DNA from 3 places in the Myxococcus guangdongensis genome. Region 2 is predicted to be linked to each of the others. Evidence: riboswitches for the same ligand, from Rfam matches in the RefSeq annotation. Region 2 holds a riboswitch; each other region holds the start of a gene.

What was found. Region 2 has a riboswitch for cobalamin ahead of LXT21_RS11855 (TonB-dependent receptor plug domain-containing protein). Riboswitches for the same ligand answer to the same signal wherever they lie in the genome.
Region 1: another riboswitch for cobalamin. It lies ahead of LXT21_RS37265 (acyl-CoA thioesterase); the one in region 2 lies ahead of LXT21_RS11855 (TonB-dependent receptor plug domain-containing protein).
Region 3: another riboswitch for cobalamin. It lies ahead of LXT21_RS31495 (aminotransferase family protein); the one in region 2 lies ahead of LXT21_RS11855 (TonB-dependent receptor plug domain-containing protein).

The regions. Positions count from the first base shown of each region.
Region 1 covers NZ_JAJVKW010000016.1:207,540-217,469, reverse strand. Annotated here, with positions in the region: gene LXT21_RS37295 (non-ribosomal peptide synthetase) at 1-784, opposite strand, end outside; gene LXT21_RS37290 (aldo/keto reductase) at 1,102-2,082, shown strand; gene LXT21_RS37285 (hypothetical protein) at 2,096-2,902, opposite strand; gene LXT21_RS37280 (DUF4130 domain-containing protein) at 3,066-4,169, opposite strand; gene LXT21_RS37275 (FHA domain-containing protein) at 4,258-5,226, opposite strand; gene LXT21_RS37270 (S1C family serine protease) at 5,214-6,554, opposite strand; cobalamin riboswitch at 6,674-6,913, shown strand; gene LXT21_RS37265 (acyl-CoA thioesterase) at 7,040-7,459, shown strand; gene LXT21_RS37260 (hypothetical protein) at 7,637-8,323, opposite strand; gene LXT21_RS37255 (hypothetical protein) at 8,496-8,978, shown strand; gene LXT21_RS37250 (6-phosphofructokinase) at 9,120-9,930, shown strand, end outside.
Region 2 covers NZ_JAJVKW010000003.1:578,641-588,570, forward strand. Annotated here, with positions in the region: gene LXT21_RS11820 (hypothetical protein) at 1-177, opposite strand, end outside; gene LXT21_RS11825 (dipeptidase) at 448-1,701, shown strand; gene LXT21_RS45180 (hypothetical protein) at 1,863-2,963, shown strand; gene LXT21_RS11835 (RNA polymerase sigma factor) at 3,008-3,604, shown strand; gene LXT21_RS11840 (tetratricopeptide repeat protein) at 3,601-4,455, shown strand; gene LXT21_RS11845 (DUF7305 domain-containing protein) at 4,452-5,729, shown strand; gene LXT21_RS11850 (FHA domain-containing protein) at 5,803-6,324, shown strand; cobalamin riboswitch at 6,334-6,580, shown strand; gene LXT21_RS11855 (TonB-dependent receptor plug domain-containing protein) at 6,640-8,601, shown strand; gene LXT21_RS11860 (MXAN_6577-like cysteine-rich protein) at 8,641-9,930, shown strand, end outside.
Region 3 covers NZ_JAJVKW010000012.1:40,725-50,654, forward strand. Annotated here, with positions in the region: gene LXT21_RS31490 (aldehyde dehydrogenase family protein) at 1-1,028, opposite strand, end outside; gene LXT21_RS31495 (aminotransferase family protein) at 1,025-2,389, opposite strand; cobalamin riboswitch at 2,655-2,869, opposite strand; gene LXT21_RS31500 (MDR family MFS transporter) at 3,052-4,821, shown strand; gene LXT21_RS45500 (adenylate/guanylate cyclase domain-containing protein) at 4,828-6,054, opposite strand; gene LXT21_RS31510 (hypothetical protein) at 6,196-6,969, opposite strand; gene LXT21_RS31515 (hypothetical protein) at 6,966-8,084, opposite strand; gene LXT21_RS31520 (M20/M25/M40 family metallo-hydrolase) at 8,231-9,730, opposite strand.

The DNA.
Region 1 (9,930 bases), on a different contig from region 2:
TGCTCTTTCGCACGCAGAGGTCGAACGCGAAGTTCGGCCCACCGCTCACCGTCGCGCCATGGCGGGAGATGGTCTCCAACCACCGCATGGGCCGCTGCAGGAAGAACATCGGTGACATCAACGACACATGCATGTCCCGATACAGCGGCTGGAGGATGCCGCCGATGAGCCCCATGTCGTGATACGGCGGCAGCCACGAGACGACTCGCGGATACGGGCTCGCGTCGAAGCCGTGCGCGATGATCTCGCTGTTGTGCATCAGCTGACGATGCGCCAGCACCACGCCCTTCGGCGTGCCCGTGGAGCCGGACGTGTACTGGAGGAAGGCCACCGTCGCGTCGCTCAGCACCGGCGCGCGCCAGCGGTCCGCCTCCGAGCGTGGCACCTCGTCCGTCGACAGCCAGCGCAGCGCGCGAAGGTCGTCCAGGCCCTCGGTGAGCGGCCCCACCAACTGGGAGATGCCCGACGTGGTGAGCGCCAGCTTCGCGCCGCAATCCGCCACCAGCGCCTGCAGTCGAGGCAGCGTGCGGCCCAACCGCATCACGTCCGGCGGATACGCGGGCACCGCCACCACGCCCGCATACAGGCACGCGAGGAAGCCCACCACGTACTCACGTCCGGGTGGATACATGAGGAGCGCGCGATCTCCCGGCGCCATCTCCCGCTGGAGCCGAGCCGCCACGGCCCGCACCTGCGCATCCAGCTGCGCGTAGGTGACGGTGTGCTCTCCCTCCTCGTCGACGAAGGTGTAGATGGGGTCCGTGGGCTGATCGAACGCTCGCATGCGACAGACATCCACGAGCGTGGCGGAATCTGGACGGACGAACGCGGAGGCGGGGGCAGCGCGGGTCGGCAGATACATGTCGAGTGTCCCGGAGGGGGATTTTTCTAGAGGACACCAGCCGTTTCAGCTCGGCACACACGCGTCCCAGCGACCCGGGGGCGTTGTCTCCGCTGCACCGACTGGCGTCCCCTGGATGCGCCTATCTTTTAATGGATTCGGGGCATCCAGAAAAGGCGTGTCATCACGAATGACCCAGCACATCGGCGCTTGCAGGTTGCATATTCACGGCCCGCGTCATCGACGAGAGGAGCACCCGCATGAAGTTCACACAGCTGGGCCGCACCGGCCTGCGCGTCTCCCGCCTCTGCCTGGGCTGCATGAGCTACGGCACGCCTTCGTGGCGGCCCTGGGTCCTGAACGAGGAGTCCTCCCAGCCCTTCTTCCGCCGCGCGGTGGAGCTGGGCATCAACTTCTTCGACACCGCCGACATGTACTCGCTGGGCGTCAGCGAGGAGGTGACGGGTCGTGCGCTGCGACGGTATGCGCGCATGGAGGAGGTGGTGCTCGCCACCAAGGTCTACTTCCCCATGGGGGACGGGCCCAACATGCGGGGCCTGTCTCGCAAGCACATCGTCCAGGCGTGCGAGGCGAGCCTCAAGCGCCTGGGGGTGGAGACCATCGACCTGTATCAAATCCACCGGATGGACCCGCACACGCCGCTGGAGGAGACGCTGGCCGCGCTGGAGCAGCTCGTGAACCAGGGCAAGGTGCGCTACCTGGGCGCGTCGTCCACGTATGCGTGGCAGTTCGCCCGGGCGCTGGGCGTGGCGGACCTGCACGGCTGGTCGCGCTTCGTGTCCATGCAGGACCACTACAACCTGGTGTACCGGGAGGAGGAGCGGGAGATGCTGCCCCTGTGCGAGGCGGAGGGCATCGGCGTCATCCCCTGGTCTCCCCTGGCGCGCGGGCTGCTCGCGGGCTCGCGCAAGTCACTCACGGACCGGACCTCCACGACGCGCGCGAAGACGGATGCGTACGCGACCGTGCTGTATGACCAGCCGGGGGACTGGGAGGTGGCGGAGGCCAACCGGAAGGTGGCCGAGGCGCGCAACGTGCCGCCCGCGCAGGTGGCCCTGGCGTGGCTCCTGTCGCGGCCGGTGGTGACGGCGCCCATCATCGGCGCCACGAAGATGGAGCACCTGGAGGACGCCGCGCGCGCCGTGGACCTCAAGCTCACGGCGGAGGAGCTTCAACAGCTCGAGGCGCCCTACCTGCCCCACGCGCTGCGCGGCATGTGAGCCGTGCGCGGCGTCAGAGGTCCATCTGGGGCCCGGACCTGGGCGCCTCCATCAAAGGCATGGAGCCGTCCAGGAGCGCGGCGCGAGGCCCCGCGCCGCCGTAGGCCATCGCCTCGATGCGGTTGACGCCGGGGGCGGCAGGGTCTCTCGGGTAGCACTCCGCCTCCGTCTCCTGCAGCTTCAACTCCGGGCGGTGCTCGCCCATCCGCTCGATGCGCGGAGGCACGTAGTTGACGGCGTCCTCGAAGGCGTAGCGCGTGAGCAGCCTCATGGTGGCCACCGGCCCGCAGCGCACCTCCGGGCGGCGCACCATGTTGCCGCCGATGAGGAGTTCCCCCGGGCGCGCGCGGTCCATGGAGGACACGCGCATGGCCTGGGGGACCATGGTGACGGCCCACGTCTCCTGGCAGCTCACCACCACGTCCGGCACGGGGCGGCTGACCAGCTTCAGGGGCGCGTACTCGCCCGCGGCCATCGCGGTGCGAATCAGCGGCTTCCACGGCGGGATGGTGCCCTCCGGCATCAGACGGGTCCGGCACTCCATGGACGTGCCCGCGTCGTCCGCGACGAACACCACCTGCACGTTGCTGAGGAAGCGCGCGCCCGACGCCTCCGCCCGCTCCAGGAAGCGCAACACCAGGGCGCTGCCATCCTGCGCGAGGCCGAAGGGCATGGAGATGGCCCAGGGTGAGTCACCCGACTCGAGCGCCAGCTCCGGTGGAACCACGGTGACGGGAGGTCCGCGGCGCGGCACCACCGATGAAGTCCGCGCGCACGCGGCACACAACAGCAACAACAGGGTCAGGGCTGAACGGCGCATGGCATCCTCTCCAAGAAGCGCACCTGGGCCCCATCGAGACTACCACCCCGCTGACACACCCACCGCCAGCGCCCCACGGAGCGCAACCATCCAGGGGCCCTGGCGATATGAAGGGCGGCTTCGCGCGTTGTCGAGGCCGCCCGTGGGGGGCGCGTGTGTCCGCTCAGGAGCCCAGCGACGCCGGGCTCTTCAGCCACTGCGCCGCCGCGCGGACGTCCGCCTCGAAGTGGATGCGGGCCTCCGCGCGCTCCCGAGGGTCCTGCCGCCGCAGCACGTCCCACGGCGCGAAGGTGGCCAGCGCGCCGGGGGCCCACTCGGAGGGCACCAGCCGCCCCCGCCCCACGTCCAGCCGGAAGCCCGGCCCCAGCAGCACCTGCCCCGCGGCGCTGCCCAACGCGAGCAGCAGCCGGGGACGGACCTGGGCCGCCTCCGAGGCCAGCTCCTCCCTCAGGGCCCGGGCCTCCGGCCAGGCGAGCGCCCCCGAGCGACGTCCCGGCCACCGGGCCCGCGACACCCGCAGGTCCGAGGTCCGCAGCCCCGCGCGCGAGAGCACCAGCTCCAACAGCCGGCCCGAGGGTCCCACGAAGCACGCCGCGTCTCCTTCCTCGCGCGTGCCGGGCACGTCCCCCAGCAGCAACACGCGCGGCCGCGCGCAGCCGGGTTCCGGAGAGGCGACAGGCGCGGGGGACGCCCCGGACTCCGAGAACGCGAGCCCCGCACCGAAGGACAGCCGTGCCCTGTCCCAATGCGCGCTGGCGTCCGGCGTGAAGAGGCTCCAGTGGAGCGAGGGGAAGCGCCCCACGAGGAAGGGCGCGGCCAGCCGGACGACGAGGTGCTCCGGCCGGTACCACGCGACATGGCGCGCCTCTCCATCCGAGGCGGCGCGACGGAACCGGACGCGAATCACCAGCTCCCGCACGTCCCGCCGCACCGCGCGCTCCATGCGCCGCAGCCGCTGGACGTCCCGGTCCGCGTCCTTCTCCAGGAGTCGCCGCTCACCGTGCGTCAGCCGCCAGAGCACGCGGTACAGCAACGCGAAGCGCTCCGCGTCCCGGTGACACACCACCTTCTCCGCCAGGGACAGGAAGTCCGCGGGCAGCACCGGGGCAGCCCGGGCGCCACCACCGGCCAGGAGCGGATCCACCCACTCCGCCCACGACTCCTGCCCCGGTTCGAACTCCACCCGGTCCGGAGGCATGCCGCGCACCAACAACCCACGCGCCACCTCCCGGAACGACGACAGCTCCGGCGCCACGCTCACTCGCACCTGGACCTCCTGGTCGCTCAGCCACCCAAGCGATGCAGGCTACCTTCCAGGTCTGACATCACCATCCCACCCGTGGCGTCGTCGGGCGCTACTCCTCCTTGGCGAGGGCGTCCACCTGCTTCTGCAGCCCGTCCAGGTCCTCGAAGAAGGACTCCACCGGCTGGGCGCGGGCGACGCGGAAGACGGGCGGCAGCAGCGTGCGGGAGAAGTCCAGCGACGTGCTGAAGGGCTCGTTGCCCAGCAAATCGTTCGCGCGCGACACGGCGCCGAAGGCCAGCGTCACGACGACGAGCACCCGCACCAGCCGCGCCGGCTCCCACCGCGCCACGTAGCGCAGGTGCCAGAAGAGCCCCCAGCCCATCAGGCCGAGGAACGTCGCGTGGTACACCCAGGAGAGGCTGGCGCCCAGGCCCAGGCTGAAGCCCAGCGCGGCCACCAGCAGCGGCAGCGCCACGGCGCCCAGGAGCACCAGCGCGCCGATGGTCGCGTGCGCGCGGTAGTGGAAGTGGCGACGGGAGATGCGGCTGGCCACGGCCCAGCCTCCGGCCCACAACAGCGTGAGCGTCATGGGCATCACCAGGGCCACCGTCAGCTCGCCCCAGTCCGTGCGCGCGTAGTTGCCCAGGTAGGACGCCAGCGCGCTGAACAGCAGCAGGGACAGCATCGCCACGGGGAAGGCGCGCGGGTGCTCGAACACGCGCTCGCGGGGCTCGGCGGACACGGTGCTCACCACCGTGGGCGGCACCACGTGGTCGCGGGCCCGGAAGCGCAGCACCGTGTCCCCCACGGCCACGCGGGTGTCCGGCGCCAGCTCCAGCTCCGCCAGCTGCGCCCAGGGCTGCACGCGCCAGGTCCCGTTGTCGCTGCCCACGTCGCGCAGCACGAGCGCGCCGTCCTCGCGGCGGTCGATGCGCAGGTGCTCGGCGGAGACCTTCGGGTCGTCCAGGATGACGTCGTTCGAGTAGGCGCGGCCCACCGTGGCCGGGAAGCGCTCCAGCCGGTGACGCGTGTGGACGGAGTCACCCTCCAACACCTCGAGGAAGATCACTTCGTCCACGACAGCCCCTCCAGGTAGCGGCGCGCCAGCTTGCGCGCGTTGTCCGCCGTGAAGCCGCCCAGCGTGAGGCTGGTGTCCACCCCGCTGGTGCTGGCGTTGAGCGCGGCGGCGCGCAGCACCAGGTCATAGAGCCCCGGGAAGCGCTTGTACGCGCGCAGGCACATGGCGGCGCGCACGGGCAGGCCCCCCACGTCCACGAACTCGGAGCTGCACCGGAAGTTGGTGACGTCCTCGCGCGAGGCCTCCACCGTGTCCGGGTCCTGCGAGGACAGCGCGGTGTAGAGCGCGGAGAAGCGCAGCGCGCCCAGCTCCTGGCTGGAGGCCTGCTGATGCAGGAAGGCCACCACGCCGGTGCGGTGCCGCGAGGACAGGTAGATGTCCTCCTCGGACGAGCACTGGTAGTTCGTCACGGTGTACGGCACCTCCGGGTCGTGCGGCGTGTCGCCCCAGCACTTGAGGAACGGAATCCACCGGCCCGGGACGTGGTAGCTGCCCAGGGTCTGCTTCGGCAGCGAGGCCGCGAGCATCTGCTCGGTGAGCCGCTGCTGGTTGTCGATGAGCTGCGCGCGCACCGTCTCCAGCAGCGCGGGCGTCGCGTCCGGCGCCATCTTCAGCGCCCGGCCGAGCAGCGTCCTCGCGCGGTGCACCGGGACCAGGAAGCCCAGCTGGTTGCCCATGGTGGCCACGTTGACGCCCACCACGGTGCCCTGCCCCGTCAGCGTGGGGCCTCCGCTCATGCCGGGGTTGATGGCGCCGCTGAAGTGCAGGCGCTCGTAGAGGGAGTCCTGGATGAAGCCGTTGTAGGTGCCCTCGACGATGGTGGTGCCCAGGTCATGGGGGTTGCCCATGGCGAACAGGCGCGCGCCCTGCGGCGGCTCGCGGTCCTCCAGGACGAAGAAGTCCTTCACCGGCTCGTCCATCCGGATGACGGCCAGGTCGTGGACCACATCCACGTCGACCAGGCGCGCGGGCACGGGCTCCCCGCCGGTGCGCAGCACGAGCTGCGCGGTGTAGTCCTCCGGATGGAGCACCACGTCGGAGACCACGTGGTAGTTGGTGATGGCGTACCCGTCGGCGGAGACGAAGAAGGCGGAGCCGATGGAGGAGCGCGTGCCCGAGCGACGCTCGATGATGCGCACCTGGGCGACGCGGTTCTGGATGCGCTGGAAGAGCTCGTGGGTGGCCGGAGGCAAGCCCGCCGGAGGAGGCTCGGGCGCGGGAGCGGGCACGGCGTCGGGTTGGCTTCGGACGGTGGAGGGCGCGCCCGGTTCCGATGGGGCGACGGCCGGCGCCTGCCCCAGCACGGCGACGAGGAGGAAGACGAACATGGATGCGGCGCACGCTATCCCAGCGCCGCGCGCGCGTGGGTACCGAGTGGAGAGGGCATGAGGGCTCCGGTGCGCTCGTCGACCCACCTGCCCTGTTGGCGACGCGCCGGGCAGCGGGTAGGGTCCGCCCCGCCCGAGGTGCCTCATGGGGGTCCATGGGGTTTAGCAAGGGAATCCGGTGCGAATCCGGAGCTGCCCCGCAGCGGTCAGTGGGAACGAACGCCGTCGAACACACTGGTCCTCGACTGACGAGGGCTGGGAAGGGACGGCGCCTAGGACGCCAGCATGCGCCGCGATGCGTGGCGGGTGGTGGAGCAAGCCCACGGAGCCCGAAAACCTGCCTCGAGCCCTCCTGGGACGCGGACAGCGCCCCGGGTGGCGCTTCGCCCCCGACCTTCGCGGGAAGGTCAGGCCATCCATCGCGGCCCACCGCCGCCGTCGGAGGTCTTCACGTCCGGGGCGGCCCGTGGGCCAGGAGTCCATCCATGAGTCCGATGCAGCCCTCCCTCCCCTCCTCCGCCACCGAGACCCGGATGGTGGACATGGTGTTCCCGGATCAGACCAACCACTACGGCACCCTCTTCGGAGGTCAGGCCCTCCGGTGGATGGACATGTCCGCGTTCATCACCGCCAGCCGCTACACGCGCCGCACCGTCGTCACCGCCTCCAGCGAGCGCGTGGACTTCCACATGCCGGTGCAGCAAGGGCAGCTCGTGGAGCTGGTCAGCCGCGTGACGGCCACCGGCCGCACCTCCGTCACCGTGGACGTGGAGATGTTCGCCGAGGACCTGCTCACCGGCGCGCGGGAGCTGTGCACCCGGGGGCGCTTCGTGCTCGTCGCGCTGGACGAGCACCGCAAGCCCACGGCCGTGCCTCCGCTCGCGCCCGAGCCGAGCGCGGGGTGAGGTGAAGCACGGAGTATGAAGACGCGCCGGGGCCGATTCCCCGGGCTCCGGCGCGGATCTCAGGAGGTGGCGTCACGCGAGGCACGCGTGGAGTCGCCTCGCCTCCGATGCGGCCCGCTCGCGGCGCCACACAGGGCGCCATCCGGTCGACTCACCGATGCTCGGTCCGCGCGGCGGTCACGACTCGGAGGCCATCCGACCCGCGCGCCCTCGGCGCCACGCCGCGTACGACGCCACCAGCGCACCGGCCAGGGCTCCCGCGAGCGCGCCCAGCACGCGCCGGGGAACCGCGCCGGGCGTCGTCGTCGGCTCCAGGCGGAAGGTCTCCAGTGAGGCGCGGACCCCCGGGGCCAGCCGCTCCCAGCGCACCGCGGGCGCGCTCACCACCACCACCGCGTGCCGCCCCTCGGACGCGAGCCCCGCCACCAGCACCGTGCGCGTCTGCCCCGCGTCCCGCAGCGTCCCCAGCACCTCCACGCGCGGCGCATCCCCGCCAATCCGGTCCACCCGCTCCGGCGACAGCACCACCCCCAGCTCCCGCTGGAAGTGCTGCATCACCGCCGACGCGAAGTCGTCACGCTCGGAGGGGCTCGCGGAGAAGCTCCGCTCCACCACCGACACCAACATCGTCGCCGCCTCCGGCCCTTCACCATCGGCGAGCGCCGCGGACAGGGACCTCGGCGTCTCCGCATCCAACGTCACCGCCCCCGCCACCGAGCCCGTGTAGGGCTCCCACCGCACCATGTGGAACCCCTCGGGCGGACGCAGCACGTAGCCGTCGCGCCGCAGCTCGGTGCCGAGCGCGCCCGACAGCAACAACCACCCTCCTGCGGCCACCCACGAGAGACTCACACCGCGCAGCATAGGCCCCCCGCGCCCCCGACGCGGCCACCTCGCGCGCACCGCACGAACCCATGGATACCCAGAAGACACGGCTTCACAGGCCCAAGGCCCACCGTCCCGGCGCACCACGAAGTCAGCGCTCGCACGCCTTCGTTGTGACATCCCCGTCGGGCGCGGGTAACCTCGCGCCGAGATGAATCCTGCAGCCCGGGTGGAGATGGAGGCTCGCGCCGACCGAGCGCTGCGCCGTGGAGAGCTCGTCGAGGCGCTCGACCTCTACGAGGCGCTCATCCTGGCCTTCCCGGATGACAGCTCGCTCGCGGACAAGCTCGCCAACCTCCGCGAGTCCCTCCAACCCCTGGAGCTCCAGAAGCTGGAAGCCTCCCGACCGCCCGAGGAGCCGGAGCTCCCGCTCGGTCCCTCCTCACCCGCCCAGGAGGGTGAGCGCCTGTTCGCCCTGGGGGACTACGTCGGAGCCGCCGCCGCCTACCGCCGCGCCCTCCAGGAGCGCCCCGACAACGAGCTCTTCAAGGAGCGGTTGATCGAGGTCTACCGGATGGCGAAGGAGATGCCCCTACAGTCTCCGACAGACAAGGCGCTGCCCAAGGCGCCCCAGCCCCGGCTGCAGGCCCTGTTGGACCGGGTCGCCTCTCGTCGCCGCCTCAAGCGGGACTGATGGAAGCTCGCGTTTCCACTCGGAAATCCGATCCATGAGGTGATTCGCGCGTTGCACCCCGGCGCGGGGGCCTCCTATCATCAGGTCCGACGTCCCTGTCATGGTGGGCACTCCTGCCTCTGACACCCGCGTCCGACCCCTATGGCCCGTTCACTGAGACTCGGAGTCCTCACCGGTGGCGGAGACTGCCCCGGGCTCAACGCGCTCATCCGCGGCCTCGTCAAGCGGGGCACGCACGAGTTCGGCCACGAGTTCGTCGGCATCGAGAACGGCTACATGGGCCTGGTGGAGCCCGACCTGACGCGTCCCCTCACGGAGGAGGACACGCGCGGCATCCTCCCCAAGGGCGGCACCATCCTGGGCACGTCCAACCGCGCCAACCCGTTCCTCTACGCCTTCAAGGAGGGTGGACGGTGGGTGGAGCGCGATGTGTCCGACGACGTGCTGCGCCGCTGCGAGGCGCTGAAGCTCGACGGCGTCATCGCGGTGGGCGGCGACGGCACGCTGTCCATCGGCCACCGGCTCAGTGAGAAGGGCCTCAAGGTGGTGGGCTGTCCGAAGACCATCGACAACGACTTGAGCGGCACGGACCAGACGTTCGGCTTCGACACCGCGCGACTCATCGTGACGGAGGCGTTGGACCGGCTGCACTCCACGGCGGAGGCGCATGACCGGGTGATGCTGGTGGAGATCATGGGCCGGCACGCGGGCTTCCTCACGCTCGAGAGCGGGCTTGCTGGCGGAGCGGACGTCATCCTCATCCCGGAGATTCCCTACCGGGTGGAGTCCATCGTGGAGAAGCTGCGCCGCAGGGCCACGCGCCGCCGCAGCTTCTCCATCATCGCCATCTCCGAGGGCGCCTTCCCCGTGGGCGGCACGCTGGCGGTGCTGGACAAGGCCGAGGACCTGCCCGGGCGCGGCGTGGTGCGGCTGGGCGGCTCCGGCAAGGTGT
Region 2 (9,930 bases):
GAAGCCCGGGCTGTACGAGCGGGGGTAGGACCGATTGTCCAGGTCCGCCCCCAAGGAGAACCTCGTGAACGGCACCATCGAGTTCGCGGACGCGATCATGACCCGGTGCAGCCATTCGAGGTCGTAGGTGATGTTGATGCCGCCTGCCTCTTGCGTTGCCGTGATCTGCCACAACATCGACCGGCTCCTTGTCTCCTCCTCGGACGAGGGCGGGTGCGCATGGGGGGAGCGCACTGCGTCCAGAGGGGCCAGGCCGGATGTTGTGCATGCGTCACGCCAGGGCTGATTTCGCTCGGGAGAGCGCGGAGAGGTGCCCCTCGCCGAGCCTTGTCCGAGGGGCGTGCGTCGCGCCCGGACGCAGGTTCGTCCTGGCGAGACGCGGCTTCAACGCATCCCCTCTCCGTGGAAGAGTGCGCCCACCTGTCCCGCCGTCCCGAGGTGCCTTGCGTGAACCGCTCCGTCCTCGCCGCCCTGGTCGTCCTGGGAACCCCCCCATCGCTCGCCGCCGAGCCCGCGCCCGTCTCCGCCAAGGCCCGCGCCATCCATGACTCGGCGCTCATCATCGACACCCACGTGGACACGCCCCTGCGCATGCTCAACGAGGGCTTCGACGTGGGCTCCAAGCCGCCCAATGGCCAGGGCCACCTGGACCTGTCGCGCGCGCGGGAGGGCAACCTGGGCGCGGCCTTCTTCTCCATCTGGGTGGAGCCCAAGGAGTACGCCGGCCGCTATACGCACCAGGCGCTGCGCATCATCGACTCGGTGCACACCGCGGTGGAGCGGCACCCGGACCAGATGGTGCTCGCGCTGTCGTCGAAGGACATCGTCGCCGCGCGCTCCGGCAAGCAGAAGAAGCTGGCCACGCTGCTCGGCGTCGAGGGCGGCCACGCCATCCAGAATGATTTGGGCGTGCTGCGCGACTTCTACCGGCTGGGCGTGCGCTACATGACGCTCACCTGGTCCAACACGAACGAGTGGGCCGACTCGTCCGGCGACATCACCGACACCTCCGTGAAGCACCACGACGGCCTCACCGACTTCGGCCGCGACGTGGTGCGGGAGATGAACCGGCTGGGCATGCTCGTGGACATCTCGCACGTGTCGGACAAGACGTTCTTCGACACGTTGAAGGCGACGCGCGCGCCCGTCATCGCGTCGCACTCGTCCGCTCGCGCGCTCACGGACCACCCGCGCAACATGACGGACGAGATGCTCAAGGCCGTGGCCGCCAACCGAGGCGTCGTCATGGTGAACTTCTTCTCCGCCTTCGTCGACGACGACTTCCGCAAGGGCTACGCCGCCATGTCCGAGGAGCGCGGCGCCGCGCTGGCCGCGGTGGAGGCGAAGCACAAGAACTCCGACCCCGTGACGCGCTTCCGCGCCCAGTCCCAGGCTGGCTGGGAGTGGGCCGCCAAGGTGCCGCGTCCTCCGCTCAAGGCGGTCATCGACCACATCGACCACATCGCCAAGGTGGCCGGCGTGGACCACGTGGGCCTGGGCTCGGACTTCGATGGCATCAACTCCGCGCCGCAGGGACTCGACTCGGTGGCGGACCTGCCGCGAATCACCGAGGCGCTGCTCGCCCGGGGCTACACGAAAGAGCAGCTCCACAAAATCCTGGGCGGCAACCTCCTACGGGTCTTCCGCGACGCGGAGGCCGTCAGCCGCGAGCTGCGCTCACCCCCGAGCGTCCAGCGCTGACTCCACGCAGCGCGAGGGCAGCCGGCGGCACGAGGGGAAGTGTCGCCTGTTCGCTCGGGATTGCAGGCGCGGCGCGTCTTTTCCGATGCACCTGCTGTGCAGCGGGTCCGGGGAACCCGGGGGCTTCCTTCGGCCACACGCGAAACGCTAGCCTCGCGTTCATGGCATCGGGCGTCGTGTTGATTCGGCTGGGGCTCGTCGCCGCCCTGTGCCTGGGCGTGGAGGTTCGCGCGGAGCACGGCGGCGGCGCATGGCTGGCCGTGGCGCGCATCGCCTCCGAGGAGGACGGCGCCCTGCTCGAGCGCGTGCGCGGACAGAGCAGTGATTTGCCCGTGGAGCTGCGCGCCATGCCGGGACCTTCACTGGAGGGCCCACCCCAGGACCAGTGGCGCTCCGCCGTCGCGCTCGCGGACGCGCACCAGGCCCGCGCTGTCCTCTGGTTCCAGCGCTCCGGCGCCGAGCTGCGCGTCCACTTCGCAGAGCCCGGCAGCCGTCACCTCTTCGTTCGCACCGCGAAGTTGGAAGGACACCCCGGCGCGCTCGAGTGGTCCGCGGGCGCCGAGGCCGTGGCGCTGGTGGTGCGCTCCGCCCTGCGCGCGGTGGAGGCGGGCACACCCCTGGGCGAGGTGGTGGAGGTTCCCGCGCCGCCCGCGCCCGTGCTCGAGCCCACGTCCGGGCCCGTCGTCGTGCCGCCGGAGCTGTGGACCTATCCGCCGGCCTCGAAGGACTCACGCTCCCTGCGCTGGCAGGTGCTGGTGGGCGGACTCGCCGCGCTGGATGGATACACGGACTCCGGTCACCAGGGGCTGTTGATTGGCTCGGGGTGGGAGTTCCCCTCGGGGCGGCTGCGGCTGCTGCTCTCGCTGAGCCTGGCGCGCATGCTCCCGGATGGGCGCACCGACGTGAAGCTGGAGCAGTACTCGGGCGGGCTCTGGTGGGACTTCCCGTTGCTGCAGGTGGGCGAGCTGCGCTGGGGTGTGGGCGCGGGAGCGGGCCTGCTGCTCTTCGGCCGCAGCACGGAGTCGCACTTCCCGGGCATCCAGGCGGCCAATCCGCGCTTCATCCCCGCGCTGCTGGTGGGGCCCGACACGTCCCTGCGGTGGGGCTTCTCGCGGCTGCTCGCCGTGGAGCTGTCCGTGGCCGCCGACGCGGCGGTGGGGCGGCCCGAGCTGGGTTACTCCGAGAACGGAAACTTCGTGCCGCGAAATCAGGGCTGGGCCGTCCGGCCGAGGGCGTCCCTGGCGCTGGTGCTGCTGCCATGAGCGGTGATGACCCGTTTTCGCCTCGACCTCCCTCCATGGGGTCGATGACGAGCACGGGTCCGGAAGCCATCGGCAGGGCACGACCTGGAGTGGACCCGCGCATCCAGGCGGCCATCCAGGGACGCAAGCAGGCCGCCGAGTCCTTGTTGTTGGAGCTGTTGCCCCGGGTGCGCAACCTGGTGCGCTACCTGGTGCACGGCGACGGGGACGTGGAGGACATCGCCCAGGAGTCGCTCATCGCGCTGCTGCGGGGCCTGCCCTCGTACCGGGGCGAGGGGCAGTTCCACTCGTGGGTGGACCGGGTGGTCGCGAGGACCACCTTCGCGTGGCTCAAGCGCGCCCGGGGCAGCGAGGCGCGCAGGGGCGAGGAGCCGGCGGAGCTGATGGCGGTGCCGTCCGAGGACGCGCCGCCGGACGAGTACGTCCACCGCCGCCGCATGGTGATGTTGCTGGACCGTATCCCCGACGAGCAACGGCATGCGATGGTGCTGCACCATGTGCTCGGCATGAGCGTGCCGGAGGTGTCGGACGAGCTGGGGATTCCCTTCGAGACGATTCGCAGCCGCCTGCGGCTGGGTCGCACGGCGCTGCGCGCGCTGGCCACGGATGCGGGTGGCGCTCCGGAGGGAGGTGCGACATGAGTCGGCTCGTGGATGAGGACGGGCCGAACGAGCTGCTCGCGCCGCTGGATGACGGCCCCGGCCCCGCGCGCCGGCTGTCGCGGCAGAAGTCCACCGCGCTGGTGCAGGCCGCGCTCCTGGCCACCCTGGACGCTCCGTCGTCGCCGCCGCGTCGTCGACACCGGCCGCACTGGTGGATGGGCGGGGCGCTGCTCGTGGTGGGTGCCGCGGCGGTCGCGACCTGGCAGCTGTCGGGTCGCGAGGCGCCCGCTGCTCCGGAGGACACGGCGGTCATCGCTCCCTCACCGCCGATGACGCCCCGCGCCGAGCCCGTCCCTCGGGAGCCCGAGGCGGTCGCGCCGGAGCGGTCCGCGCCGTCGGGGCCCGAGGCGGTCGCGCGAGAGCGGTCCGTGCCTTCAGTCCCCGATGCGGTCACCCTGGAGCCCATCGCTCCGGTGAAGCCCCGGAGCAGCGCGCCGTCCGCCGCGCCCGCGCCGGAGGACCTGCTTCGCCGGGCCAACGAGCATCGCGCCACCGGACAGTGGAAGGCGGCGGAGGCGCTCTACCTGCGTGTCATCCGGGCCGAGCCGCAGGGCATGTCCGCGTACGTCGCGCGCGTGGCCTCGGGGGCGTTGAGGCTGGAGCACCTGGGCGATGCGCGCGGGGCGTTGCGCCAGTACCAGGAGGCCCTGAAGGGATGGCCCGGGGGCCTGTTGGAAGAAGAGGCGAGCCACGGTGTCACCGAGGCGCTGCGCGCGCTGGGTGAGCGGGACGGCGAGGTGCGCGCGTTGGAGGCCTTCCTCGCGCGTCATCCCGACTCGCCCCATGCCGTATCGGCCCGGAAGCGGCTGAAGGAGGTCTCAGGTCGATGAGTCGCGCGAACGTGTCGCCGTGGAAGTCCGGGGCGAAGGTCCTCTGCGTGCTGGGGCTGGTGGGCGCCTGGAGCGCGTGCCAGGTGAAGGACCCGGTGGCCTTCATCGAGACGCCGCGCAACGACGCGGGGCCGGTGGCCTCGTCCGATGGCGGACCGACGACGGGCGAGGGCGAGGAGCCCACCGATGACCACGCCGCCTTCTGCGCGTCCACGGGGCCGCTGTTGTTGGTGGGCGACAGCCTCACGGGCGCGAAGGTGTGCAGCGGGCACCTGGCCGAGCGGGCCTTCCGCCATGCGCTGTGCTCGTGCGAGCGGCTGGCCTTCAGCGCGTCGCTCACCACGGATGCGTTCAAGAGCTCGCTGGGCAAGTACGTGCCGGGAGGCCAGGGCGGCGCGGTGGCGACGAACGGCGGCGTCGCGGCCAACGACACGCTGACGATTGGCGGCGGGCTGAGCGCGGGCGGCGCGGACGGCATCCTGCTGGGGCGCGGCCTGTCGGTGGGCGGTGGGCTGTACAGCGGCGGTCCGCTCAGCGGCAACGTGTCCGCGCGGGTGACGGGGGACGCGTGGGTGCGCGGTGACGTGGGGCTGGCGTCGCTGGACGTGGCGGGGAAGCTGGCGGTGCCCGCGGAGCGCAGCATGTCCGGCGCGGTGACCGCCGCCGAGGTGCTTCGCGAGCCGGTGGACTCCGTGTCGCCGTGCGCGTGCGGGGACACCGCGTCGGTGGTGGACATCCAAGGACTCATCGCCAACCACGCCCGCGACAACCACAACGCCGTCATCGACCTGGAGCCCTCGGCGCTGCAGGGCTTCACCGGCGAGCGCACGCTGGAGCTGCCGTGCGGGCGCTTCTTCCTGACGGGCATCGAGGGTCAGGGCCGGCTGAACCTCGTGGTGCGCGAGCGCACGGCGCTCTTCGTGCAAGGCAGCGTCGTCATCGGCGAGCGGCTCTCCGTGGAGGTGGTTCCGCCGGGGGAGCTGGACTTGTTCGTGGGCGGCGACATGACGGTGGCCGGACAGCTCATGCTGGGGTCCGTGGAGGCGCCCGCGAAGGTGCGCGTGTACGCGGCGGGGACGGGAACGCTGGGAATCTCCGCGGGCAGCGTGCTCGCGGGAAACCTCTATGCACCCGGGGCCACCCTGACGCTCAGTGGCAACGCGGAGGTGTTCGGCTCCGTCTTCGTGCGGCACATCGAGTCCTCGGGTGCGCTGGCGCTGCACTACGATTCGGACATCCTCTCGTTGGGGAGCGCCTGCGGGCCCGTGGAGTGATACAGGGGGGTGGACAGGGCGCGGGGGCGTGCACAGGTTTGCGTGCACACCTTCCCGGCCTGGAGGGCTCGTCGTGCTCCACCGTTTGTCCTCGCTGATGTCCCGGCTCCAGGAGGACCGCGAGGCCTTGCTGCGGGATGTCGGGTGGCCCGTGCTGGTGTGGGACTCCATGCCGAGCCGACCGCGCGCTGTGGCGCAGCTGGAGCCGCCGACGCTGAAGGTGCCGATTCCCTCGAGAGGCGTGGAGCCCGTGGTGTTCGAGCTGTGTCCGCGCTTCCCCGGGCGAGGGCCCGAGGTGATGGTGGGCCGCAGCCCCGAGTGCGACATCGTCCTGCCCGAGCCCACCGTGTCGCGGCAGCACGCGCGCTTCCGTCCGGAACCGCACACCGAGGTGTGGAGCGTGACGGACCTGGAGAGCCACGGCGGCACCTTCGTGGAGGGGGTGTTGATTGTGCCGGGGCGCTCGACGCCGCTGTTCAGCCAGGCCTCGCTGCGACTGGGGAGCGCGCAGGTGGTGTTCCTGCAGGCGAGCGCCTTCGAGTCCTACGCGCGCTCGTGCCAGGTGTCGTCCCGGGTGCGCTTGACGCGCTGGTAGGCAGCTCCTAGAAGGGGTGCGCCCTTGGGTGCCCATGTCGGGCTTTCAAGAGGGAAGCCGGTGCGATTCCGGCGCGGTCCCGCCACTGTGAATGGGCAGCCCTGAGGTCAGGGCCGGGGACTTCGGTTGTCGCCACTCCGGCGGTGTCCAGGCGGACGCTCCGGGGGAAGGCGGAAGCCCCCTTCCAGCCAGACGCGTCGTGCGCCTGGAGCTGGAGTCCATCAGCCAGGAGACCTGCCCGAGGGTGCGGACGTGTCGCGTGGCGACACGGGCGGATGGCCTTCTCTCTTCGATGGAGAGAGCGGAAGGCGGAGCATGCGGCGCACCTTCCTCGCCGGGCACCTGGTGTGTCTGGCGCTCAGCCTGCCTTCCGGAGCGCACGCGCAGGCGTCGGAGGACGCCGTCGTGCCCGCGACGGTGGTGCGAGGCAAGGCGCCGCCGCCTCCGGACTCGCCCGAGCGCCGCGACCCCACCGGCGCCATCACCGTCATCGACGCCAGCGAGCATGCGGGCGAGGCCCGGGACACGGCGGAGCTGCTCGTGGGCTCGGTGGGGCTCGCGGTGCAGGACTCCGGCGGCTACGGGCAGAGCAAGAGCCTGGTGGTGCGCGGCGCCGCGTCGAACGGGGTGTTGGTGTTCCTGGATGGAATCCCGCTCAACGGCGCGGGTGGCATGGCGGACCTGTCGCAGGTGCCGGCCGCGTTGGTGGAGCGGCTGGAGGTGCTGCGCGGCGGCGCGGGGGCGCGCTATGGCTCGGGAGGGCTCGGCGGCGCGGTGAACATCGTCACGCGCGCGCCGTCGTCGCACGTGCGAGCCAGTGGGGAAGTGGTCTACGGGAGCTGGAACACGGCGCTGGGGCACGTGGCCGTCACCGGGCCGCTGTTGGATGGGAATGCGCTGGTGCTGCTGCACGCGGGGCGCTCCGATGGGGACTTCGCCTACGAGCTCGATGAGCTGCCCGCGGTGCCAGACAACCCCGTCACGGCGGAGGCGCGCGCGCGCAACGACGCGAAGGGGGGCGGCGTGCTGCTGCGGTATCGGCGGCGGCTCCCGGGCGGCTCGCGGCTGGATGTGTTGTCCGAGCTGTCGCTGGAGGACCGCGCGATTCCGGGCACGGTGCAGAACCCCCAGTCCGCGGGGCGACAGGATTTGGACCGGCTGTCCTTGGGCGTGCGGTGGTCGGGGACGCAGGCGAGTGCGAGGGGGTTCTTCCGTCGCGATGGTCTGGAGGTGACGGGTGGACTGCTGGGCGCGGGTGGGCCGCAGCGGCATGTCGTGGGCGGAGTGGAGCTGGAGGGGCGGACGCTGCTCGGGGGCGGGCACGCGCTGACGGCGACGGTGGCGTCGTCGGGGGAGCAGGTCACCCAGGCGAAGGGCGCGCAGTCCGCGAGCTGGTGGCGCGGCAGCGTGATGGTGATGGACGAGTGGGCGCTGGTCGACGAGGTGTTGAGCGTCGTGCCGTCGCTGCGGTTCGAGCGGGTGGGGCCCTACTGGCTGTTCTCTCCGAAGCTCGGCGCGTGGTTGTCATTGGGCGGCGGTGTGGGGATTCGCGCGAACGCGGGACAGTCGCATCGCGCGCCGTCGTTCCTGGAGCTGTACATCCGGCAGGGGACGTTGTTGCCCAATCCGGGGTTGAGGCCCGAGCGGGTGCTCTACGCGGACGCGGCGGTGGTCTGGGATTCCCAGGCGATGGTGGCGGGGGCTCCGCGGTGGAGTGTGACGGCGGGCGGCTTCGCGGCGCTGTACGAGGACCTCATCGCGTACGAGCTGTATCCGCCGATGATGGCGCGGCCGTACAACTTCGACGCCGCGCGGGTGTGGGGCGCGGAGCTGGAGGCGGAGGCGCGGCTGTTCTCGTGGCTGTCGGCGAGCGGTGGCTACACGTGGCTGCGCACGCAGAACCGATTGGGAGACCCGCGCTACTTCAATCAGGACCTGCCCAATCGGCCGCGGCAGAAGTGGGTGGGGCGTGTGCGCGCGGGGCCGGAGTGGCTCAACGCTCGCACCGAGGTGCTGTATCAGGCCTCGCAGTTCGTCAATCGCACGGGCACGCGCTCACTGCCATCGCGCACGCTGTGGAGCGTGGGAGCCTCCAGCACCTTCCTGCACCGGCCGGAGGTGACGCTGTCGGTCGAGGTGAAGAACCTGCTCGACGCGCGGGTGCAGGACTTCACCGGCTTCCCGCTGCCAGGGCGCGCGGCGTACGCGACGCTCGCGGTGTCGCTCGAGCCGGCGCCTTCCGCTCCCGAGGGCTCGAATGCACCGCGTGCTCCGTGAGCCTGAACTGTTCTTGGTGTCTCCCTTCGTGAGGACTCGATGCTCCCTGCACCTTCCTTCGTAGAGCCCAGGCGGCTCGTCCTGTCGCTGCTCTGTGTCTCGGTGCTCGTGCTCACGGGCTGTCCCGACGAGGGCGTGGTCTGCACCTCTGGCCTCGTCGTCTGTGACGGCGCCTGTGTGGACACGCGCGGCGACACCGCGCACTGCGGCGCCTGTGGCACCACGTGCTCCTCGGGCGAGGTCTGTCAGGACGGCGCCTGTGGTTGCCGCGCCGGCACCGTGTCTTGTGGCGGCGCCTGCGTGGACACCGCGACGGACGTCGCCCACTGCGGCGCGTGTGGCTCGGCCTGTGCCTCCGGACAGGTCTGCGAGTCCGGCGCCTGTCGCGAGGGCTGCTCCGAAGGTCTGCTGCGCTGCTCCGGCGCGTGCGTGGACGGCCAGACGGATGCGCTCCACTGCGGAGCCTGCGGCAACGTGTGCCCCGACGCGCAGTCCTGCCGCGCCGGGCGTTGCACCTACGACGTGGTGGCCGCGTGCTTCACCAACGGTCAGCTCGTGGGCATCCAGGCGGGGACGGACCAGCTCGGACCTCGCCGTGAGTTCGGCGCGGGCATCCAGGCGCTCGCGTCCTGGGATGGCTTCGTGCTCGGCGCGGACATGACCAACGGCAAGCTGCTCCAGGCCCCCGGCGGCAACCTGGGCGCGCTCGTGGAGGAGGACTCGTTGGGCGTCGTGTCCGGCTCCCCCAATGACATCCTCGTGGACCCGCCGCACGTGTACGTCATCGACTCGGTGAACAACACGCTCCAGGTGCTCCGCCGCGACGGCGCAGCCCACGGCAACGGCCTGGGCCTGCGCACCGTGGGTCAGTTGAACCTGGGGCCGAACACCAGCCCCCAGGCACTCGCGCGCTTCGGCAACCTGCTCTACATCCCGCTCTTCGGCACCGGCAGCTCCAACTTCCAGCACGGCAACGCCGTGGCGCGCGTGGACATCTCCGACCCCACGCAGCCGCGCAAGGTGGACACCCTGTCGCTCACCGGCCTGGACCTGAAGCCCTTCGACAGCAGCGGCTCCATGCCCCTGCCGTTCTCGGTCGCGGCGACGCGCACCCACGTGTACGTGGCCCTCACCAACCTCAACCCCGCCAATGACTACCGCCCCAACGGGCCCGGCATGCTCGCGCGCATCGACCCCGCCACCGGCGCCGTGAGCGCCATCGACCTGGGCAAGGAGCGCTGCCTCAACGCGGGCTACGTGGAAGCCGTCGGTGACCAGCTCGTGGTTGCCTGCATCGGTGAGGCCATCTACGACACGGCCAATGGCTAC
Region 3 (9,930 bases), on a different contig from region 2:
GCGGCGCGCGCCTTCGCGGCGAGGCCATCGGTGAACGCGTTGTACAGCGACTCGTGCACGTAGATGCGCGACAGCGCGCTGCACTTCTGGCCGGACATGCCGAAGGCGGAGCGGAAACAACCCTCGATGGCGGCCTCCAGGTCCGCGTCGCGACAGACGATGGCCGGGTTCTTCCCGCCCAGCTCCAGGAGGCACGGCCGCACCCGGCCCGTGGACATCTGCCGGTGGAGCTCCATGCCCACCGCCTTGCTCCCGGTGAAGGACACCCCGTCGATGCCGGGGTGGCGCACCAGCGCCGCGCCCACCGTCTCGCCCTCGCCGTGCGCGACCTGGAAGACGCCGGGAGGCAGGCCCGCGTCGGCGAGCGCCTGGTACAGGCCCTCCGCGCACCAGGGCGTCTCCTCGCTGGGCTTGAGGATGACGCTGTTGCCGCCGAGCAGCGCGCCGCCGCTCATCCCCGCCGCGAGCGCGAGCGGGAAGTTGAACGGCGAGATGATGACGAAGACGCCGTAGGGCCGCAGCACGCTGCGCGTGTCCTCGTTGGGGGACAGCCGCGCCATGGGCCGCGAGTAGCCCTCCGCCTGCTCGAGCTGACCGGCGTAGTAGCGCAGCAGGTCCGCGGACTCCTCCACGTCACCGAGCGACTCGAGGCGGCTCTTGCCCACCTCCAGCGTCATGCGCGCGGACAGCGCCATGCGCCGCTCGGAGATGAGGTCCGCGGCGCGGCGGAGGATGCGCACGCGCTCCTGCCACGGCGTCGCGCCCCAGCCGCGCTGGGCCTCGCGCGCCACGCGCACCACCCGGTCCACCTCGGCCACGGGCGTGCGGTGCACGGACACGAGCACCTCGTCCGGCCGCGCCGGGTTGCGGCTCTGAAGCAGGTCTCCGCTCCGGAACGCCTCGCCCCCGAGCCACGACGGCAGCTCTCCGCCCAGCTTCGAGCGCACGGCGGTGAGCGCCTCGTCGAACTGCGCGTGCAGCGCGGACAGGTCCGCCTCCAGCACCGAGTAGGTGATGCGGAAACTCATGACGCCTCCTGGAAGAAGTGGTGGATGCCGCGGGCGAGCGTGTCGACCAGCTCGTCGACCTCCGCCTCGGTGATGACCAGCGGGGGGCCGACCATGAGCAGGTCCCCGTTCGTCCCGTCCGCGTGGCCCGTGTTGGACCAGAGGACGAGCCCTCGCTCGAACAGCGCCGCGAGCAGTCGCTCGATGACCTTGCGCGCGCGCGGGAAGGGGCGCTTGCTCGCGATGTCCTCGACCAGCTCGATGCCGGCCATCAGCCCCACGCCCTGCACGGAGCCGACGTGCGGCAGCGTGCCCAGCGCCTCGCGCAGCCGTCGCTGGAGGTGCGCGCCCACGCGCTCGGCGTGGGCCACCAGGTCGTGCCGCTCGTAGTAGTCGAGCACCGCCAGCCCCGCCGCCGTCATCGCGGGCGCCTGGAGGTACGTCTGCGCGTGCATGAAGCCGCCCGAGCCCCGGCGCAGCTCCTCCAGGTGCTCTTCGCGGATGAGCAGCGCGCTCAAGGGCGCGTAGCCCCCGCTGATGCCCTTGCCGAGCACCAGCACGTCCGGCGTGAAGCCGTAGAGGTCGCTGGCGAAGAAGCGGCCGGTGCGACCACAGCCGCACATCACCTCGTCGGCGATGGTGAGGATGCCGTACTCGCGACACACGGCGCTCACGCGCTCGAAGTAGCCGGGCGGCGGAGGCGACGCGCCCGCGGACGAGCCGATGACGGGCTCCGCGATGAAGGCGGCGATGGTGTCCGGGCCCTCGCGGCGAATCGTCTCCTCGAGCAGCCGCGCGTAGTGCTCGGCGCCGTCGCGCGCGTAGTCCTCCAGGCCGGAGCGGTACGGGTACGGCGCGGCCGTGGTGACGACCTCCGCCAGCATGGGGCCGAAGAAGGTCTTGTAGTGGGGCCGGCCCGACAGCGAGAGCGCGTACAGCGTGTTGCCGTGGTAGCCGGGCACGCGCGCGATGACCTTGCCGCGCTGGGGCTCGTCTCGCTCCACCCAGAGCTGGCGGACGAACTTCACCGCGGCCTCCACCGCCTCGGAGCCCGAGCCGAGGAACGCGGCGCGCGTGAGCCCCTGGGGCGCGTGGGCGCACAGGCGCGAGGCGAGCTCCTCGGTGACGTCGGTGGTGAAGTGGGTGCCGTTGACGTAGGCGACGCGCAGGAGCTGCTCGTGGATGCGGTCCGCCACCTCGCGGTTGCCGTGGCCCACGCTGGCCACGAGCGCGCCGGCGGAGGCGTCCAGGTAGCGCTTGCCGCTCGCGTCGAAGAGGTGGACGCCCTGACCGTGCGTCACCACGGGGAAGTCGCGCGCGAGATTGCGCAGCAGCACGTTCCCCTGGGGGTAGCGCACCGTGTGCCTGGCTTCTTCCCGCATCGTCCGTCCTCCACGCAGCGCGGACGACCGGAGGTCGCCCGACAGGGCTCCCGCGTGGAAGAAGGGCAGTCGCGATGCACGCGTGAGCGCACACCAGGCTCCGACTGGAGCCCACGGACCGACCTTCGCCCCCACGGGCGACTGGAGACACGGGGGATGGAGGTCGGAGAAGTCGAGCGTGCGTGAGGGCCCGTCGAGGCACGAGCGCCGCTCGAACCTTCCGGCCGTCCCACGCGGCTCCAGGTCGAAACCGTCCGTGGATTTCTCCCACGGCCGGATGCGGGCAGGTCTTCGGGCTCGTGAGCGCTTCGGCTTTTGAGGGCCGGCTTCCTACGACTCGTCGCTTCCCAGCTCCCCGAGGGAACCAGTGCGGATGACGAGGCTCGTTCTCACTTACCGCTGCGGGGCAGCCCCGGAATCGAACCGGGTTCCCTTTTAAGCTCGGACCGAGGTCCGGGCACCAACATGGGGCGGTATGTACTGTTCGCCTCTTCGGACTGTCAAGCGAAGCGCCGGTGCGCGCTCGACGCGCATGGACGCGACGTCCGCTGTGCGCTCACGGATGTTCGACGAGCAACCTGCCGTGCATGAGCGCTGGCGCATCCCGTGCGCAGGCGTCACCTTCATCGGTGGCCCTCCGCGTCGGAGGACGCCCCGAGACTATGGCTCCGTCCGCCGCGACCACCGCTGCCGCGCCCTTCACGTTCACCCGCGCACAGAAGGTGTTCACGATGTCGGGTGCGCTGCTCGGGCTGCTGCTCGCGGCGCTGGACCAGACGATTGTGGCCACGGCGGGCCCCTCCATCCAGGCGGACCTGGGCATCTCTCCGGCGCTCTATCCGTGGCTGACGACGTCGTACCTGGTCGCGTCGACGATGATGGTGCCCGTGTGGGGGAAGCTGTCGGACCTCTTGGGCCGGCGCGCGGTGCTGGCGGCGGGAATCATCGTGTTCCTGCTGGGCAGCTTCCTGTGCGGCGTGTCGCGCTCGACGCTGACGCTCATCCTGTATCGCGCGGTGCAGGGAGTGGGCAGCGCGGCGCTCTTCACCGCGTCGCTGTCGGTGGTGGCGGACCTCTATCCGCCGCGCGAGCGAGGCAAGTACCAGGGCCTGTTCGGCGCGATGTTCGGTCTGTCGAGCGTGGTGGGGCCGCTGGCCGGGGGCTTCATCACGGACCGGCTGGGATGGCACTGGGTGTTCTTCATCAACCTGCCGGTGGGCGCGGTGGCGCTCGCGCTCGTGCTCTTGCGCATGCCGGCGCTCAAGCCTCCGGGGGCCTCGCGCGGGAAGCTGGATGTGACGGGCGCGGTGCTGCTGGCGCTGGCGGTGGTGCCGCTGTTGCTCGCGCTCAGCCTGGGACGTGGCGCGGAGCAGGTGGCGCACGGTGGAGGATGGGCATGGGGTTCGTGGCAGGTGCTGGGGTTGTTCGCGCTCGCGGCGATGGGGACGGTGTTGTTCCTGCGCGAGGAGACGCGGGCGCAGGAGCCGCTGTTGGACTTGAAGCTGTTCCAGGACCGGACGTTCGCGTTGGGGAACGTGGCGGTGTTCATCATCGGCGCGGTGTTCCTGTCGGGCGTGGTGTTCCTGCCGTTGTTCATGGTGAACGTGGTGGGGCTGTCGGCCACGCACTCGGGGCTGACGCTGACACCGCTGACGTTGGGCGTGGTGGCGGGCAACGTGCTCAGCGGGCAACTGGTGTCGCGCATCGGCCGGTACAAGGGGCTGATGCTGGGCTCGCTGGGGGTGTTGATGGTGGGCTTCACGGTGATGGGGTTCACGCTGACGCCCACGTCGACGCAGACGGAGGTCACCGTGAAGATGGTCCTGGTCGGCGTGGGCCTGGGACCGTCGATTCCGCTCTACACGCTGGCCATCCAGAACGCGGTGTCACCGCAGCGCATCGGCGTGGCCACGGCGATGGCCACGTTCTTCCGTCAGCTGGGGATGACGTTGGGTGTGGCGTTGTTGGGCGCGGTGTTCGCGACGACGCTGTCGCATCAACTGGGCACCCGTGTGGCGAGCGCCACGGAGGGGCTGCCGCCGAAGCTGCGCGCGGAGCTGGCCTCCGCGGTGCCGGGTGTTGGGGGAAGCGAGGCGGGCCCGGCACAGTCGGCCTTCCAGGCGGAGAAGGTGAAGGAGCGCGTGCGCGCGGAGTTGGAGGCCGAGCGGAAGACTCTTCAGAGCCCGGGGGCGCGGGAGAGCGATGCGGCCCCACGCGAGCAGCATGTCTCCGACGTGGACGCAAAGGAACAGCGAGCGCTGGAGGCGGTCGACCGGACAGCGCTGGCGCTGAAGGAGTCCTTCACGCGGGCGGTGGAGGCGGTGTACCGCTGCGCCATCTTCGTCGCGCTGCTCGCGTTCCTGGTGACGCTGAAGCTGCCCGAGCAGCCCCTGCAACGCGGGCGCGCGCGGGTACCGGCGCCATCGGAGTGAATCGGCTCACGCGGCGGTGAGCGCGGAGGACTCCGAGTCCAGCGTGTAGATGCGCACGGGATGAGGTACGCCCTTGACGGGGTGGTGACCCAGGTCCTTCACATCGCCACGGTAGTGGGAGACGAAGGACTCGGAGAGGAGCACGGGCTCGTTGAGCCCCGCGCACAGGCCCGCGATGCGGCTGGCCAGGTTCACAGCGGGGCCGATGACGGTGAAGTCGAGCCGGTCCGACGCGCCGATGTTCCCGTACATCACGTCGCCGACATGGAGGGACGTTCCGAACTCGTAGGTGGGCAGACCCTTGCGGCGGCGTGAGGCATTGTCCTGCTCGCTGGCACGCACCGCATCATGGACGGTGCGCGCGGCGGCGGCGCAGCGGTCCTCCACGAGCGCATGCTCGTCGATGCGGAAGATGGCCAGCACGGCGTCGCCCATGAACTTGAGCACCTCCGCGCCGTGCGAGTGGAAGGCGCCGACCATCGTCTCGAAGTAGGCGTTGAGCAGCTCCAGCAGCGCGTCGCGAGGCAGCGCGTCCGACAGCACGGTGAAGCTGCGCAGGTCACTCAGGCAGATGACGGCGGAGGTCGTCTCGCCGTCGCCGCGTCGAATCTGTCCCTGGAGGACACGGCGTCCCGCGTCTCGACCCAGGTAGGTGTCGAGCAGCACGCCCGTCATGTCCTTGCGCGCGAAGACCTCCATCACCAGCTCCAGCATGGGATGCAGTTCGTGAAGCAGCGCACGGTGCGCATCGGTGAAGCCCCCAGGCGCGGAGGTGGCCCAGGAGACACCGTGACGCGAGTCGTCGCTGAAGCACACCGGCAGCGCGAGGTACTCGGTGAGCCCCTCGGCGCGCAGCTCGGCGAACATGGGGAAGTCGCCGTCCGGGAGTGGCTGCTCCAGGCGGCGATGGATGACGGGCAGTCCCTCACGCAGGGCCTTGAAGGGGCTCTTCGAGAACGCGGGGAGGTGCTGGAGGCCGTGGGGATGGACCTCCGAGGTGGCGTCATGTCCAGGGCGCCAGCGGAAGCTCTTCGCGTGCAGCAGCGGGTGCAGCGTGAAGAGGACGATGGAGGCGCGCGACACGGGCACGCCGCACGCGGTCAGCCGTTCGCACAGGCCCGAGAGCAGCGGCACGGGATTGGGCAGACGCCTCGCTTCCACGGCGAGCCAGCCCACCACGGAGGAGAAGGCATGGTCGCGAAGGCTTCGCGAGTCTCCGGCATTCACTTTCACGAGGCGCTCACCACTCCCCAGCGGGCCGAGCCGGGCCGGGCGCCAAGCAACCATGACGAACCCGGAGCGTCAACGAAGACCGTGGGGAGCGAGCGGGAGGGTGCCTGTCCCCGCCGCCCCTCCCCCGAGTGTGCGTGGACCTCACAGCTCTTCGAACAGATCGACGACGGCCTGCGCCAACAACTCCTGCTCGTCGGTGGAATGCTGCGAAGCGTACGTGAGGACATCCTGAACGCCCGGCGCGTCCCTGCTCCAGAAGAGGTCCTTCAGTCGCGCTCGCAAGAGCCGGCCTTCTTCCCCTGCAGATTCGAGCGCCGCACGCACAGACTCGGCTCCCACCAGCTTCACGTAGACGAACATGTCGAAGCTGTCTTTGAACTTTTCCGGGCGTTGCTCGCGCTTGGCTCGCTCCTTCATCGTGAGGAAGCCCACGGCGTCGGGCAGCAGAATCACCAGGGACTTGCCACCCACGGGGAGCGATACGCTCTGGCTCCGACGCAGGGCGACACGCGAGTCCGGCAGGCGCGTCATCTGCGTGGGAAGGTCGTCGACCTCCACGTCATCCGGCGCGAAGAGGTCCAAGTCCATACTCGTGCCGCTGAGCAGCGTCTTCGACCACCGGTACGATTTCGTTCGCGCGAAGTTTCGAGACTTGAGCACCTCAGGAAGCCGCTCCGCCATGAACCCTGAGCCATCCATGTCGAACAGCAGGTCGGGCTCGAACGAGAAGCCTCGCTCCACAGCCACGCCCGTGTCCGTCTCGACGGAAATGACTCCCGTGCCCCCGCGGCGCTTCGACTCCACTGCAAGCACCTGTCCGCCGATGAGCATCACAGGCGTCGAGAGCGCGCCCAGGTCGAGTAACAGCTCCCGGAGTTCACCCAGGATTTCGTCGAACCGCTCCTCGTCGGTCATTCCAATTCCTCGACGAGCGGCAACGACTTCGCGAAGCGACGCAGCAGCTCGTCCGCCTGTTCCTCGCCGCGCCCGCCACTGTGCTGGAAGTCCACGGCCAACTGCGGGAGCGATACGCCCGGGCCGTGCGCGAGGGACCTCTCGCCAAAGTAGACACCACCCACCTCCGTCTCCGCCGCAGGATCCGCGCGGAGAATCCAGAAGTTGTATGGCGTCATCCGGCGCAACCCGAAGGCATCGATGGCCCTCTCCAGCGAACCCGAGAGATAGAGCCCGTGAGGTAGCCCCGAGACGAATCGCTCATCGGGCTCAAGCCCACTCGCCAGGGAGAAGATGGAGCGAATCCCCTGTGACTCCAGCCTTCGATATCCGCGGTCGAGCACATCCGGCGTCGTGGAGGGCGCGTTGAAGCCCTCCTTCGAGATGGCCGTGGGACGCCCGTGCTTCATCCAGGTCTTCAACAGGCCCACAGGCTCGCGAAGTCGCACGCCGCCACTGACATCTACCAGTCCCTCCTGGGTGAGCCGCTTGATGACCCCGTGGGCATACGTGTAGCTCGTCTGGGTCTGGTCCGAGAGAGCGCGCACCGTCCAGCGGCGGCCGGGGAACTTGAGCAGCACGCGCACGATGCGACTGCCCTTGCCGTGGAACACGGGCTCACGCGGGACACGACTCGATGAACCGCTCCCCTGAATCCTGATGAAGGTGCTCCCCGCGCGCAGGAAGAACGTTCCGCGTTGATCCACCAGCGCGAGTTCGTTGTTCGCGCACGCCTCGACCACACGGGGCGACGCGGAGTCGGTGACGAGCATCGGAACTCGGAAGGTCGGCAGCTTGCCGACGTCCGACTCCCTGAGGCGAAGCTGCTCACGGAGCGACTGCAACTTGTCCTTCTGGGCCACCACCTGCGCGGGGAACAAGGGCGCACGGTAGCTCAACAACACTGGGACCTTTGCCTCGGAAAGCCGGACCTCCGCGAGGTCATAGGCCGACTCCCCTCCCGGACCTGTTCGAGGGACGACGAGCCCCTCCTGGCGCACCAGTTCCACGCCCGGCGGAAGCGCCGGTGGGTTCTCCCAGAACTCTTCTCTGAAGTGGGGTCTCTCAGGCTTCATTCAATTTTGTCGATACTGGCGCATTCAGCGCCAAACTGGCGCAAGATTAGCGCCATTCTTGGCGCTATCGACAAAATTAAGTCACCAGCATCAAAGCCCGCGCAGGTGCCACAGAGGGCCCGCAAGGCCGAGCCCCCGCCCTGCGCTCAGTGCCCCGACGCGGCCTTCGGAGGAGTCGCCACGGGCGCACCGCCACCCGGGGGCGCGGTGGGCGCCTCCGGCCGCGCGAGCGTCTCCGGGGACTCCGCCATCGCGTACGTCACCCACGCCGTGGCGGCCGTGCTGCGCGCCAGGTCCTGTGGCTCCACCTTGTCCAACGTGTCCGCGTGCGTGTGGTGCACATCGAAGTAGCGGCTCGCATCCACCTCCACGCCGAAGAACGGCACGCGCGCGGGAACGAGCGGGCTGATGTCCGCGCCCCCGGCCTCACGCGTGGAGAACTGCGCCGCGCCGAGCGCCACCAGCGGCGACAGCCACGGCTCCAGCAGCTCCTTGCCACCCGGCCCCGAGCGCAGGCTCACCGCCACCGGCCGCCCGCCACCCGAGTCCATCTCCATGGCGGCCACGTGCTTGGACAGCTCCGCCGCGTGCGCCTCCGCGTATGCACGTCCACCGCGCAGGCCGTTCTCCTCGTTCATGTACAGCACCACCCGCACCGTGCGCCGGGGCGCCTGGGGCAGCTTCGCGATGAGCCGCGCGGCCTCCATCACCATCACCACGCCCGCGCCGTCGTCATGCGCGCCCGTACCCACATCCCACGAGTCCAGGTGCGCGCTGATGAGGACGATCTCCTGCGGCTTCTCACGGCCACGCACCTCGGCGACCACGTTGTGCGAATCCGCGTCCGGAAGCTCCGAGCACCCGAGCACCATCTTCACGCGCACCGGCCCCTTCGCAATCAGACGGTGGAGCTGGTCCGCCTCCTCCGTCGTCACCGACGCGGCGGGGATGCGAGGCCCCTCGTCATCGAAGCGCGTGGAGCCCGTGTGCGGCGTGCGCAGCGACGCCGTGGCCAGCGAGCGCACCAGCGAGCCCACCGCGCCCGCCTTCGCCGCGAGCGCCGGGCCTCGACCGCGCAGCCCCGCGAAGCGTCCGTAGTCCGCGGGCGACGACATGGTGTGGTTGAAGAAGACAATCTTCCCCTTCACCGAGTCACCCAGCGTCGCGAGCGCCTCCAGCGACGTCACCTCCACCACCTCGGCGGTGAGGCCCTCGGGCGCCGTCGGCGGGCTGCCACCCAGCGCGAGGATGAACAGCGGATGGCCGCGCGTGAGCTCGGACGGGAGAATCTCCGCGCGCTCCTCGCCGCGCACCCAGCGAGGCACCTTCACGGGCTCGGTCCACGCCTTCACGCCATCCGCCTTGAAGCTCTTGAGCGCCCACTGCACCGCGGCGGCGGCGCCCTCGGAGCCCGACAGGCGCGGGCCAATCCCATCCGTCAGCTCCGCGAGCCGCGCGTAGGAATGTCCTTCCGTCAGCGCGGGGCCCACCAGCTTCTCCGCCACGGCCAGCGGCGGCGCATACGCCTTCTTCGCGGGCGCGGCGGACTTCACGGGGGCCGAGGACTTCGCGGGAGCAGCGGGGGCGGCACCCGACACGAGCTGCAGCGCCAGGGATGACGACAGGATGAGCGTGGAGACGGGCAAGAGGACCTCCGGAAGAGGCGCCCACTCTCCGCCCGGCCCTCAGGCCTCGCAAGCCCGATGCGCTCGACGCACCGTGCGAGTCCAAGACGCTTGCTGCGTGAACCTGGAGAGGATTTCGGAGAATCCCAGGGGCCACCGCGCGCCGAGAGGGGGAACGCGGCGCGCGGGGCTCAACTGGGACTTCATACGGCGGTATCGCT